2 regions of the Vibrio sp. E150_018 genome follow, and region 1 is predicted to be linked to the other one. Evidence: predicted binding sites of a transcription regulator. Region 1 holds the regulator's gene; the other holds the start of a gene.
The links. The regulator PurR, encoded in region 1, represses purine synthesis genes. The targets are predictions, from matches to a motif close to TNANGNAAACGTTTNCNTNA.

Region 1 (7,095 bases):
CTCCTGCTTCTTATAGCGGCGCTGAAAAATACGGTTACCGATAAGCGCTAAGCTGAAAAAAATAAAGGGTAGTATTGCCTGCCATAATGCATAAAGTGCAATTACTCTGCGGTCATGTCCACTGGATAACGCAACGGCTTCAGTGGTCAAGGTAACTATTCTTCCTGAACCTAACATTAACGTTGGTAAATATTGCGCTAAACTTACACTTATCCCCATCGCCCAAGCAAATAATATCCCACTGGCAAGGGTACGTAACTTTATTGTGAAGAAGACCTTTAGTGGTGAAACACCGAGGCTTACTGCGGTTTGAGATAGTCGACTAGGGTAGCTTTTCCATGGTCCATCTAAAGATAGATAAACATAAGGAAAAACAAAAAAGATATGTGCCCATATTACCCACAACCAATAATATTGTTGATTAATCCAAAGGCTGATGATTTGTAAACCAAAAAGTAAAGAGAGTTGAGGGGCCAACATAGGCAAGGCAATCACATACATTGGAATATGGTAACGAAAATGATGGCGATATTCGTGAGCAATCAGGGTAAGCACTAGAGCTGTCCCAGAGCTGAATAGCGCCAGCCAAACACTGGTTAAAATGGTGTCTTGAATATAGGTCCATTCACTTAACCAAAATCGAATACTCCAAAATGTAGGCAGTAGGTTTGGGTATGGCCAGCGTAGTGCAAACGTCCAAATGATTATTACCGGAATGGTCAATAAACTAATGATGGCGATTAGGTGAAAGAAATAAGGTTTTATGGGCAAGGAAGCATTTCGGCCAGAGGTTAACCAAGATCGAAATTTTCCTAGTACTAAATGTTCTGTTAGCCAAATGAGGCCAATTAAAACAGAACATAAAAAAAACATGAGAAAAGCGCCAGCTGCCGCTCTTGGGAGTTGAGATAAATCTGGATCGTTAAACCATTGCCATACTAATACCGCAAATGTCGGAGGGTTAATGGGACCTAAAATCAAACTAACATCAACCACCGAGCAGGAATAAGCCATGATAGCGAAAAGTGGAAAGCGCATGTGATGCAACCATTGAGGGAAAATCGCTTTCCACCATGATTGAGCCACAGAGTATCCCAAGCCTTGCGTGACTTGCAGTGTTTGTTCGACTTTTAAGTTGTTTAGTATCGCGACACTCATTAATAACAAAAAAGGCGTTTCTTTAATGGCCAGAGCAAGGGCTAAGCTAATACCAATATTATCTTGTAAAGAGTAAAGCCAAGTAAACCATGCATGGAGTTCACCATAAGTATTACTTACCATTAAGTTTAAAAGGCGGGCTAACCAACCAGTATCAGAGAATAAGAATAGAAAACCCACCGCAAAAGCGACATGAGGTAGCGCGAGGATTGGGGATAATATCTTCTCGATTCGCTGCCATGAACGACTCCCCCAATAGGCTTGTAAAATGGCAAAACTCATGATGGTGGCAATGACGGTGCTGACGACCGCGGTCATGATAGTTTGCAGGATCGAACGTTCAATTCCCGGCCAGTTGATGGCTGATATGAATCCATCCAAAGTGAATATATTCAGACCAAGCGGTGGAATAATACCAAAAGCAGGGATCACCATGCCTACCCCCCCCGGAAGAAGAGGGAAAAAGCAGATCAAAATCACCAGTAAATAACCGATGCTTAGCATACGTCTTTGCTTGCTTTGCATAAGTTTCCTTAATTCGTTGTTATCGGCTATATCGCTCAATCCAAGCCTGTTCTAGGGCGGTTTGCCAGCTAGGGTGAGGCTCTTCAATTGAGGGAGATAGTATGGTTTTATGAGCGCTACCTGTTAAGTATTTGGCTTGCAATACTGATGGATCGCCCCAGACATTGATATCCCCTTTACGTGATTGTGCTTGTGGGCTGAGTAGAAAGTTAATCACAACCAATGCGCCTTCTTTTGCATTGGCATTCCATGGGATAGCGAGAAAATGAATGTTAGACAGAGCGCCATTTTTCCATGCGTAGCTCTGAGTGCTTGGCGCTAATTTGCCGCTTGCTTGGGCAGAAAAAACTTCATTCGGATTAAAAGTAATCGCAATATCGATTTGGTCATCATCAAGCAGTTGTAGCATCTCAGGTTGAGTGGTTGGAAATTGACGACCTTGTTGCCATAGATAAGGCTGAATCGCATCTAAGTAGTTCCATAAAGGTTGAGTTATTTGAGTAAATGAATCTTCATCAACAGGCTTAGATAGCGCACTCTTTTCATCAGAGAGCTCTATAAGTAAGGCTTTTAAAAAGCTAGTGCCATGAAACTGAGGTGGCTTAGGGTAAGTGATACGTCCTGGATGTGCTTTAGCATAATCGAATAATTGTTTTGCTGATTGTGGTGGGGCCGGTAATTTTTTTTGATCATGAATATAGACTAATTGACCGACTCCCCAAGGTGCTTCCAATCCTTCTGTTGGTTCAGAAAAATCATGAGTAACCGGTAGGCTAGAATCGACTTTTTGCCAATTTGGTAAGCTTGAAGTGAAAGGGCCGTAGAGTAATTGACTATTCTTCATTGATTTGAAATTCTCACCATTAATCCAAACCATATCGACACTACCACCAGAGTGTTTTCCGGCAGTTTTTTCAGCGAGTAAACGAGTAGTGGTTTCGGAAATGTCAGAAACTTTTACATGGTGAAGTGCTACGCCATACTTTTGCTTCACTTGCTTCGCAACCCAACGAAGATAGTTATTAATTTCTTGGCTGCCACCCCAAGCATTAAAGTACACATCTTGTCCTTTTGCTTGTTGCTCAACTTGTTGCCAATCCAACTGGCGAATAGAGCCATCTTTAGCAGAAGAAAGCAGCGGGAGGGTGAGAAAAGCGAAGCTAAGTAATAGACGTTTCATATATATCCTCATACAAAATGGATAGAGAAATTTAACTTAAAAATATAGACAGATGATAAGCCTAAAAAATTTCAAAAAAAAACCAACGACATCAGCGTTGGTTTTTATTCATTATTTGTTTAAGGTTACTACTATTTCAGAGATTTTACCGAAGAACGTTCAAGAATCTCAGGGAACATCTCAAATGTTTGTTTAGCGTGGTTTTTATCTTTAATACGCTCTAATAAAATCTCTACGGCATTTTTACCTAAACGACGTTTTGGTTGGTGAACTGTAGTCAAAGGTGGTGAAAAGTAAGGTGAGATATCAATATTATCGTAACCAATCACTGAGATATCTTCTGGTATTTTCATGCCTTTTTCTTGTAAACGACTCATTAAGCCAAGTGCCATAATATCGTTAAAGCAGAAAACTGCGGTTGGTTTTTTATCCATCGCAAGAATTTTATCTGCAGCAATTACTGCGGTATCACACTCAAAGTTACCTTCAAGTAACCACTCTTCTGGAAGCGTTAAACCCTCTTCCGCTAATGCGCGCTTACAACCAGAGATACGTTCTTTACAGGCGACTTTCTCGAAATGACCACTGAGGCAAGCAATGTCTTTATGGCCCTGATCCATCAGGTAGCGAGTAGCTAAATAGCCACCTTCTTCAGAGTTATCGATGATTTTATCCGCTTGAGAGCTTTCTGGGCCCCAGTCCATAACAACTTTAGGAATATCAGGGTGACCGTCTAGCATTTCTTGTAGATCAGCATCTAAGTCTGAACACATCACTAAAAGACCATCAACACGTTTGCCGGCGAGCATGCGGATATAATCACGTTGTTTGTCAGCGCGACCACCTGTATTACATAGGATTAGCGTATAACCTTTGCGGTAACAATAACTTTCTACACCATCCACTACTTCGGCAAAAAATGGGTTAGTAGATTGTGTTACCAACATCCCAATAGTGCTGGTGGTATTGCATTTAAGACTACGGGCAACGGCACTTGGGGCATAATTCAGTTCTTTCACTGCGGCCATGACTTTTTCTTGAGTTGCTTCTGCAACAAAGCGAGTCTTATTGATGACATGTGACACTGTTGTGGTGGAAACACCTGCAATACGTGCGACATCTTTGATTGTAGCCATAGTGAATTTCCTTTATGCCGACACTTTCGCCGGATTTATTCTAATCTAAAAAGATAAAAGTCGCCTTCAATCAGCGACTTAATTTTATTCTGTATTTTATGCTTGAATATATGAGCTACGATTTTAGTCTTAAATGCTATGCCTGACAATCAGATATGGCATTTTTATGACTAAACGGACATCGCATGTTAGCGACAACGTTATCGATTGCTCGAGTATTATCTCGTTATTCTAATATTGTAGTGGTACCAGAGTTCTTTTGGTTAGTCAGTGTATCGCGCAGTGAAGACCACCAACGACCTAGTTGCTCATACCAATAACGTTCACTTTGTTCAAGATATTTCGCTTGTGGAGAATACTTATCCCATGGTTGCTTAATATCATCAAAAGCTAAGTAATTGGTTGGTGCAGGAATAGGTTCAAGCCCGGCTTTTTTAAACTCAACAATTGCACGTTTCATGTGACTAGCAGAGGTGATTAAAACCATACGTTTATCCGCAACGAAACCTGCTGCTTGATGTGCTTCATCCCAAGTATCTTGAGCGCTTTCTAATAAGATAATATCCGACTTCGCAACCCCTAATGACACGGCAACATTAGCCATCATTCGCGCATTGCTTACTGATGTGCCACCGTCATAACCTGACAAAATTAATTTTGCACCAGGGTAGAGGTTTAAAATACGGATACCTTCGGCAAGACGCATCAAACCATTACGAGACAATTCCGATGTTGCTGGAATGTCATTATCAACAATATGACCACTTCCCAATACCATGACATAGTCAACGGAGCCATCTACGGGTACAAAAGCTTTGTAAGCACGTTCGGTCGGTTTCAATAATGAAGTAGAAATGGGTTGGAATGAAAATAGAAAGATCCCCATTAAAGAAACAAAAGTGAATAAACACCCTAATCCACGTTTGTAAGTGAACATAATCAGAAATAAGCCAATAAAACCTATAATCAGCAAGGCTGGTAAAGGCATGATCAGAGCACCAATTAATTTTTTCAGTTCAAACATTTTAAATAGCCCAAAAATTCATCATTCAGCAGGTAAAACGGAGTAATTGCTTTATTCCTGTAATTGCTGTGACAGAATACACGTAAAATTCAGTTATCTTAAATGAAAAAAAATGGACAATGATCGAAATTTCGATGATATCGCGCATAAATTTGCTAAAAACATCTATGGTTCGGATAAAGGTGATATTCGTCAAGTGATCCTTTGGCAAGATATTGAGCAAGCATTAAGCCGTTTACAACAGCAAAAAAACGCTTTGTCTGTGCTCGATGCTGGAGGCGGATTAGCTCAAATGTCGCAAAAAATTGCTCAGCTTGGACACCAAGTGACTCTGTGTGATATTTCCAACGAAATGTTAACGTTAGCTCAGCAAGATATTGATAGTAATGGTTTATCTTCGCAGTTTCGTTTTGTTCATTCTGCTATTCAACACCTCGATGAGCACTTAACTGAGCAATCGGATTTGGTGTTATTTCATGCCGTTATGGAATGGTTAGAAAATCCGCAACAAGTATTAGCAAGCCTACTTGAAAAGGTGAAACCCGGCGGCATCATTTCAGTGATGTTTTATAATCATCACGGTTTAGTTTTGAAAAATGTAACTTGTGGTAATATTCCTCACATTTTACAGGGAATGCCACATCGCAAGCGCTTTAAATTGCAGCCTCAAAGTGGCTTATTGCCGGAAGAGGTCTATCAATGGATAGAATCAGCAGGCTTCGACATTTGTGGTAAATCAGGTATTCGATGCTTTAACGACTATATCGGAAACCAACAATACATGGGCGAGTATGGGCCAGAAGATGTGTTGGCATTAGAACAGCAGTTATGCCGCACAGAGCCTTATCTTTCTCTTGGGCGCTATATTCATGTGTGGGCACAAAAGCCTCATGCTGCCGAATAGTCCGAGAGTCATTAGTAAATACAGGAATGATAATGAGTGAAATAACTCAATCTCCACTTCAACCGTCGACAGGCGGACAGCCGCTTGAGGACAAAACGATAGGTGAACAGCCCATCGATGAATTGGTCAACTGGGTGAAGCAACATGACTTTTCATTGAATCTTTCTTCTGAGCGATTAGCGTTTTTGATTGCGATTGCCGTATTAAGCAATGAGAAGTTTGATGAAGAGCTTGGCGAAGGGGAATTGCACGACGCATTTAAAATTGTCACTAACATGTTTGATGAAACAGGTGAAGCGTCGGCATTTCGCGCTAATAACGCAATCAATGAATTAGTCTCTCAAAGGTTGATGAGCCGCTTTGTCAGTGAATTAAATGACGGTGCGAGCATCTACCGTATGTCGCCACTTGGGGTTTCGATTACCGATTATTACGTTCGTCATCGTGAATTCTCAAAGCTTAAGTTATCCATTCAGTTATCTATGGTTGCCGATGAAATGTCGAAAGCGGTAGACGCTGCAAATGACGCTTCAGATATCGGGCAATGGCAAAAGCATGTTTATGGCGTACTGAAATATTCGATAAGTGAAATTTTCGACCGTATCGATTTAAACCAGCGCGTTATGGATGATCAGCAAGTGGGAATTAAAAACCAAATTGCTGAATTACTAAACCAAGATTGGCGTGATGCGATCAGCAGTTGTGAAAGCCTACTGACTGAAACCTCTACTACCCTGAATGAATTGCAAGATACATTACAAGCGGCAGGGGATGAACTACAAACTCAACTGCTTGATATTCAGCAGCTTATCTATGACCAAGAAGGTTTAGATTTCATTGACGCCATTTTGTTCTCATTGCAAACCAAACTCGACCGTATTGTTAGTTGGGGTCAGCAAGCGATAGATTTGTGGATTGGTTACGATCGTCATGTACATAAATTTATCCGTACGGCTATCGATATGGATCAAAACCGTGCCTTTAGTCAGCGTTTGCGTCAGTCTGTGACTGATTACTTTGATATGCCATGGTATTTAACCTACGCCGATGCCGAGCGTCTACGTGATATGCGGGATGAAGCCATGTTACTACGTGATGATGAAGTGACAGGTGAGATTCCAGACGAAGTGGAATACGAAGAATTAACAACCGTTGATGATGAATTGAG
Region 2 (7,095 bases), on a different contig from region 1:
AAGAGTATGCATTTGTTACAAACTGGTACTTAGTTAAAGACAATTTGCTTTATATTTAAGTATTCTGAGTAAAGTTTCGATTAGGTGTATGTTCAGCCCGATTGATACCCAAGTAACTTCAAGATGATAGCTCTGAATTCTGTATCTTGAAGTCACTTGGGTATAGGGTATATTGATTAAAATCACCAGTGATAGTGAATAGGAAGAATTCAATGCAACAAGAAAATTACAAAATTCTAGTGGTCGATGACGATGCCCGTCTACGTTCATTGCTCGAACGTTATTTATCAGAGCAAGGTTTTCAAGTACGTAGTGTTGCCAATGCTGAGCAAATGGACCGTTTATTAACCCGTGAAAACTTTCACTTAATGGTGCTCGATTTAATGTTGCCTGGTGAAGATGGCTTATCTATTTGCCAGCGTTTACGCAAAGATAATAACCAACTACCAATTGTAATGCTGACTGCGAAAGGGGATGAAATCGATCGTATCGTTGGTCTAGAAGTTGGTGCCGATGATTACTTACCAAAACCATTTAACCCACGTGAGTTGCTAGCGCGTTTACGTGCAGTATTGCGTCGCCAATCAGTAGAAGCGCCGGGAGCGCCAAGCTCAGATGAAGAAATCGTTAAGTTTGGTGAATTTACTTTAAACTTAGGTACTCGTGAAATGTTCCGCGGTGAAGAGCCAATGCCACTAACCTCGGGCGAATTTGCGGTATTGAAGATTTTGGTCACCCATGCTCGTACACCAATGTCCCGTGACAAGTTAATGAACATGGCACGTGGCCGTGAATATTCAGCAATGGAGCGTTCGATTGATGTACAAATCTCTCGTCTTCGCCGCATGCTAGAAGAAGATCCAAGCCATCCTCGTTATATTCAAACGGTTTGGGGCTTAGGTTATGTCTTTGTTCCTGATGGGAAGAAGGTGTAATACGGGGCTCGAACCTCGTCGCTCGTTACTCGAAAAAGCGCAGAGCTGCAAAGCAACGCGCTTTTATTTTATGTGCTCTATGATGGATCTTAGCTACGACAAGCGAAGCGCCCTAGCCATGAGAAACGATAACTGATTGACAGTCACCCTAATGACTATCAAACTTCTTTTTAATTATTAGTAACCTTTCTATTTCTTATTTAATCGGTACTTTCCATGCTTCGCTTTCGCAGTTCTCGTACTCAAACTGTTTTTTTCTTAGTGGTTCTTCTGATCGCTAGCCAAGTTTTGTCTTATATGATCGTGTTTAACTACGCGTTACTTCCGAGCCTTAAACAATTTAATCGGATTCTTTCCCACGAAGTTCGGCTGATGTTAGACGAAGAAGATATGTTGAAGCAATCAGGTGAACAAGAACGACCATTTCGTCGTGAGCTACTAGCTGAACTTGGGGTGTCAATTTACCCGAAAGATTCTCCGCAAGCTAAAGAGTTTGAGGTTGCCTCAGCTATCGACTTTTTGAGTGAAGAAATGGGGGCTGAAGTGGGCTCACCGACGGAAGTTCGGTTAGTTTTAAGTGCTGAAAGTTATGTTCTATGGCTTAAAGTCGATGCTTTGCCCGATCACCTCATCCGTATTCCGCTAACCGAATTAACTGAAAAAGATTTTGCACCTTTGTTTCGCAACAGCCTGTTAATTGCCTTGTTATTAATTGCTGGTATGTGGTTTTTCATGCGTTTGCAAAATAGGCCATTAGTGGCATTGGAAGATGCGGCGAAGAAAGTGGGTAAAGGGGAAATTCCTGATCCGGTACCAGAAAAAGGTGCGTCAGAAATTTTAGCTGTAACCAAAGCGTTTAACCAAATGTCGAAAGGTATCCAAGCCCTAGAAGAAGATCGCGCTTTATTAATGTCGGGCATTAGCCATGATTTACGCACCCCGTTAACACGTATTCGTTTAGCCACCGAAATGATGTCACCGCAAGATGATTACCTAGCTGAAAGCATGATTAAAGACACCGAAGAGTGTAATGAAATTATTAGTCAATTTATGGATTACCTTAAACCAGCTCATACCAAAGATCACCAAGCGGTAAACTTAAATCAAATTGTCTCGGAAGTGGTGGTTGCAGAGCAAGATAAACACAGTACCGATTTTGAATTAACCATTACTGAAGGGATTCGTCATGCTCTAGGTGAAGCCGTGGCGCTTAAGCGTGTAGTATCTAACTTAATTGTTAACGCATTACGTTATGGCAATGGCTGGATTAAAGTGTCTACCGGTATGACGGCAGATAATAAGTTGGTTTGGGTTACTGTTGAAGATAATGGACCTGGCATTGATAAAGCCCAACTCGCATCGTTATTTGAACCTTTCACCCGGGGGGATACTGCTCGTGGTAGCAGTGAAGGTGCGGGATTAGGGCTTGCGATTGTTAAGCGTATTGTCAGCCAGCATCAAGGCCTAATTGTCGTCACCAACCGTACTCAAGGTGGTTTGAAAGTGCAGATCAGTATTCCAACCGCGAAGAAAGATAAGAGATTGGTTAGAGAAGGGTAAGCGCGAGCCGAGCTTCGGGGACGCTGCGCTAGGGAGCCGGGGAGATTGTTGCGTGTGACGTGTTTCGAGTAGCGTGTAAAAAGCAACAGCGTGTGGCTGGGTAGATACGTCGTCATCCCCTACATGAGCCTAAGCGAAGAAGATAGGGGATCTACTAAAAGCGTATTGAATCATTCTGTTTGTCATAGCTTATTGCGCGTGGTGATTAGATTCCCGCTCTCGCTAAGGCTCGGCAGGAATGACGCTTTCTGAGGGGTTCGTGTAAAAGCATAGCGATCGCTGAACTGCTCTTCCCAGGGACCAGAAACTAGGAACCTTTATTTCCTTACTCGTATCTAGTGCGCCTCGCTTCTCGTAACTCGAAGCGGAGCGCACTCGGATCTAGCTACACTTTCTAATCCTCTTTATTTGTCGGCAACAACATACTGAGTAAAATTGCGGTGATCCCACCTGCAGCCACACCTGATGAGAAAATACTCTTAATAAATTCAGGCATAAATTGCAGAATCTCTGGCTTTTGCGCAATGCCTAGCCCCATCGAGAACGACAGTGCCATGATTAAAATCGCGCGACGGTCTAAATCAACACGTGAAATAATACGAACCCCAGCTGCGGCAATTGTGCCGAACATCACGATAGTCGCGCCGCCAAGTACTGGTTCTGGAATTAACTGTACAAAACTTGCTACGCCCGGAAATAAACCCAGAATAATCAGCATGCCAGAAATAAAGTAACCCACGTAACGACTCGCGACACCCGTTAACATTATGATGCCGTTGTTTTGGCTAAAGGTTGAATTAGGGAAGCTGTTAAAGAGTGCGGCAATGGCAGAGTTTAAACCATCGGCTAACACACCACCTTTGATACGTTTTAGGTAAACCGGGCCATCAACTGGCTCGCCTGAAACTTCTGACGTTGCGGTAATATCACCAATCGCTTCTAGTGCGGTGATAAGGAAGATTAGCACTAAAGGAATAAACAGCGACCAATCAAACCCTAGACCAAATTGCATCGGAATCGGCAAGGCGACTACTTCAGTATGAGCGGTTTGGCTGAGATCAAGCATTCCCATGAAATAAGCTACAACGCAGCCGACAAGCATCGCAATCACAATGGATGCTACACGTAAATATGGGTTTTTCGCTCGATTTAAAATCACGATTAAACCTAATACTACGCCAGCAAGTGCTAGGTTATCCAAACTGCCGAAGGTGTTGTTTTCCATTGCGCCATAGCCACCACCAATTGAGACTAAGCCGATTTGGATTAGCGTTAAACCAATTAATGTCACTACAATGCCCGACACGAGTGGGGTAATAATTTTTTGTGCGTACTGCAAAATGCGAGATAAGAAGATTTCCGCACTAGAAGCTACCAAGATAGTGCCGAAAATCGCTGCCATCATAGTTTCAATCGAAGCGCCACCGGCCTTCAACGATAAGCCAGCGCCGATGATCGGTCCGAGAAAGTTAAAACTAGTGCCTTGAATGGAAAGCAAACCAGAACCAATAGGCCCAATAGTGCGTATTTGTATAAATGAACAAATACCCGAAGCAAATAGTGACATGCTGATAATGGTATTGGTTTGCTCGGCAGGCACCCCTAAAGATTGGCAAATTATAAGGGAAGGGGTGATGACCGCAACAAACATCGCAAGTAAGTGTTGCAGAGCGGCAAAAATGGTTTGAGGAAAGGGTGGACGATCATTTAATTGATACACCAGTTCCGTAGGTCGTGAAGCATGCGGGGCAGTCATAATCTTCCTTATAATCCAAATATTTTTTGACTGATACGTCAAGAATTTTGCGCATATTATAAGAGGTTGGATGAAGAAAGCAAACGTTTGCGCGCAAGCGATTATCGAGTCTAGGGTGTTTCACTTCTCGTGACTCGGAAAAGAAAGAGCAGAGTGATTGTGGCGAGTTGAGTGTTTTGATTAAAAGTAAAAGCGTGTGAGCTTGGGGTAAGTACGTCGTCATCCCCTACATGAGCCTAAGCGAAGAAGATAGGGGATCTACTAAAAGCGTATTGAATCATTCTGTTTGTCATAGCTTATTGCGCGTGGTGATTAGATTCCCGCTCTCGCTAAGGCTCGGCAGGAATGACATTTTTTTGTGGGTTTCGTGTACGTGTAAAAGCAATAGCGAGCGCTGAACGGCTCTTCCTAGGAACCGAAACTAGGAACCTTTATTTCGTTACTCGTATCTAGAGCGCTCTGCTTCTCGTGACTCGGAAAAGAAAGAGCAGAGTGATTGTGGCGAGTTGAGTGTTTTGATTAAAAGTAAAAGCGTGTGAGCTTGGGGTAAGTACGTCGTCATCCCCTACATGAGCCTAAGCGAAGAAGATAGGGGATCTACTAAAAGCGTATTGAATCATTCTGTTTGTCATAGCTTATTGCGCGTGGTGATTAGATTCCCGCTCTCGCTAAGGCTCGGCAGGAATAACATTTTTTTGTGGGTTTCGTGTACGTGTAAAAGCAATAGCGAGCGCTGAACGGCTCTTCCTAGGAACCTTTATATCGTAGCGCTCTCGGATCTTGAAACCGCTTTTATTCTTACGCCTTCACATACTCACTACGCTCACCCAACCAACGCTCAACGATCGCTTTGGCATTATTTGGATATTGCTGGTGGATGTGGCGAGCAATGCGTTGTACTTCGGGGATTAGGTATTGATCTCGCAGTAAATCGGCGATTTTAAAATCCGCTACGCCAGTCTGCTTGGTGCCGAGTACTTCGCCGGGTCCTCGGATTTCGAGATCTTTCTGGGCTATCACAAAACCATCGTTACTTTCACGTAGCACGCCGAGACGCTTTTGCGCGGTTTTAGACAGTGGCGCGTGATAAAGCAGCACACAAGAACTAGCAACCGAGCCACGTCCTACTCGACCACGTAACTGATGCAGTTGTGCTAAGCCTAAACGCTCAGGGTTTTCGATGATCATCAAACTGGCGTTAGGTACATCGACTCCAACTTCAATCACGGTAGTAGCGACTAATAAATGTAATTCACCGGATTTGAATTGCTGCATCACTTGCTGTTTTTCGGAGGGCTTCATACGACCATGCACCAAACCAATGTTAAGTTCAGATAGTTGGTGTTGTAATTCTTCTGCGGTATCCGCAGCAGCTTGAGCTTCTAATACTTCGGATTCATCAATTAAAGTACACACCCAATATGCTTGTTTACCTTCTTGGGCACAAGCGATGCGAACTCGTTCGATAATGTCGTTTCGGCGAGTATCAGCAATCGCGACGGTTTGAATCGGCGTTCGACCGGGCGGCAGCTCATCAATAATGGATGTTTCCAAATCGGCATAAGCGGTCATCGCAAGGGTGCGCGGAATTGGCGTCGCCGTCATGATTAGCTGATGAGGATAACTACCTTGTCGCTTCCCTTTCTCGCGCAACTCTAAACGTTGGTGAACACCAAAGCGGTGTTGTTCATCAATGATCACTAGCGCTAGATGATTAAATTCCACATGCTGCTGAAAAAGTGCGTGAGTGCCCACTATCATCTTTGCTTCACCAGAGGCAATGCGCCCTAGCTGAGTTTGTTTGGCTTTTCCTGTTAATTTACCTGCTAACCAGCCGACTGAAATACTGAGTGGCTCTAACCATTGGGCAAAATTAATTGCATGTTGTTCGGCTAATAACTCGGTTGGTGCCATCAATGCGACTTGATAACCTTGTTCTAATGCGTGAGTGGCTGCTAACACTGCAACGAGCGTTTTACCGGAGCCAACATCGCCTTGCACTAATCGCATCATTGGGTGTGGCTGTTGTAAGTCTTTTTCAATCTCTCTGACTACACGAGCTTGAGCATTAGTTGGCGTAAAAGGCAGAGTGGCGAGCAGTTGCTGTTTAAGTTGGCCAGTGCAGTTGAGTGGTAATGACGGATCTTGTTGCCCTTTACTACGCACATCCAACATAGATAAATTCTGTGCGAGCAATTCTTCAATAATTAAGCGTCGTTGTGCTGGGTGCTTACCCAATTCAAATTGTTGTATATCAATGTTAGGAGAAGGGCGATGAATGGTATGCAGCGCTTGGTTTAAGGTAATTTGATGATCGTATAAACCGCTAGGCAGTAATTCAGTTACTGCAGAACTATCTAATAATTCGAGTGCTTGGTCGGTTAAGCTTTTGAGCGTATTTTGGCGTAAACCATCAGTCGTTGGATAAATCGGCGTTAAGCTTTGTTCCAACTGCGGCGTATCATTGCCATTTAAAAAGTGATAGTCAGGGTGCATGATCTCAAGCCCCATATTGCCGCGTTTGATTTCACCATAAGCGTAGAGCGGGCGACCTTCGGCAAAGCTGTTTTTCATGCCAGCATTGAAATTGAAAAAGCGTAAAGTCAGGGTGCCATTGCCATCACTCACTTTGACGGTCAGCATTTTTTTGCGACCAAAGTGAGTATCGCAACTCATCACTCGACCTTGAATCGCGACAAATAATCCGGCATGTAATTTGGCGATAGGGTAGACACGAGTACGATCTTCGTAGCGCAAAGGCAAATGAAACAGTAAATCTTGGATTGAATGTAAACCTATCTTGGCTAGTTTTTCAGCCACCTTTGCCCCAACACCTGAAAGGGA

Region 2: a site for PurR is predicted at 4,327-4,346, ahead of ACE3G9_RS07710 (uracil-xanthine permease family protein). Genes of this name have one in related genera too.

What each region holds. Positions count from the first base shown of each region.
Region 1 covers NZ_JBHGNY010000003.1:107,156-114,250, forward strand. Annotated here, with positions in the region: gene ACE3G9_RS05255 (ABC transporter permease) at 1-1,683, opposite strand, end outside; gene ACE3G9_RS05260 (ABC transporter substrate-binding protein) at 1,703-2,863, opposite strand; gene purR (HTH-type transcriptional repressor PurR) at 2,995-3,999, opposite strand; gene elyC (envelope biogenesis factor ElyC) at 4,226-5,023, opposite strand; gene cmoM (tRNA uridine 5-oxyacetic acid(34) methyltransferase CmoM) at 5,136-5,927, shown strand; gene mukF (chromosome partition protein MukF) at 5,960-7,095, shown strand, end outside.
Region 2 covers NZ_JBHGNY010000005.1:127,029-134,123, forward strand. Annotated here, with positions in the region: gene ompR (osmolarity response regulator transcription factor OmpR) at 213-935, shown strand; gene envZ (two-component system sensor histidine kinase EnvZ) at 1,152-2,495, shown strand; gene ACE3G9_RS07710 (uracil-xanthine permease family protein) at 2,890-4,251, opposite strand; gene recG (ATP-dependent DNA helicase RecG) at 5,050-7,095, opposite strand, start outside.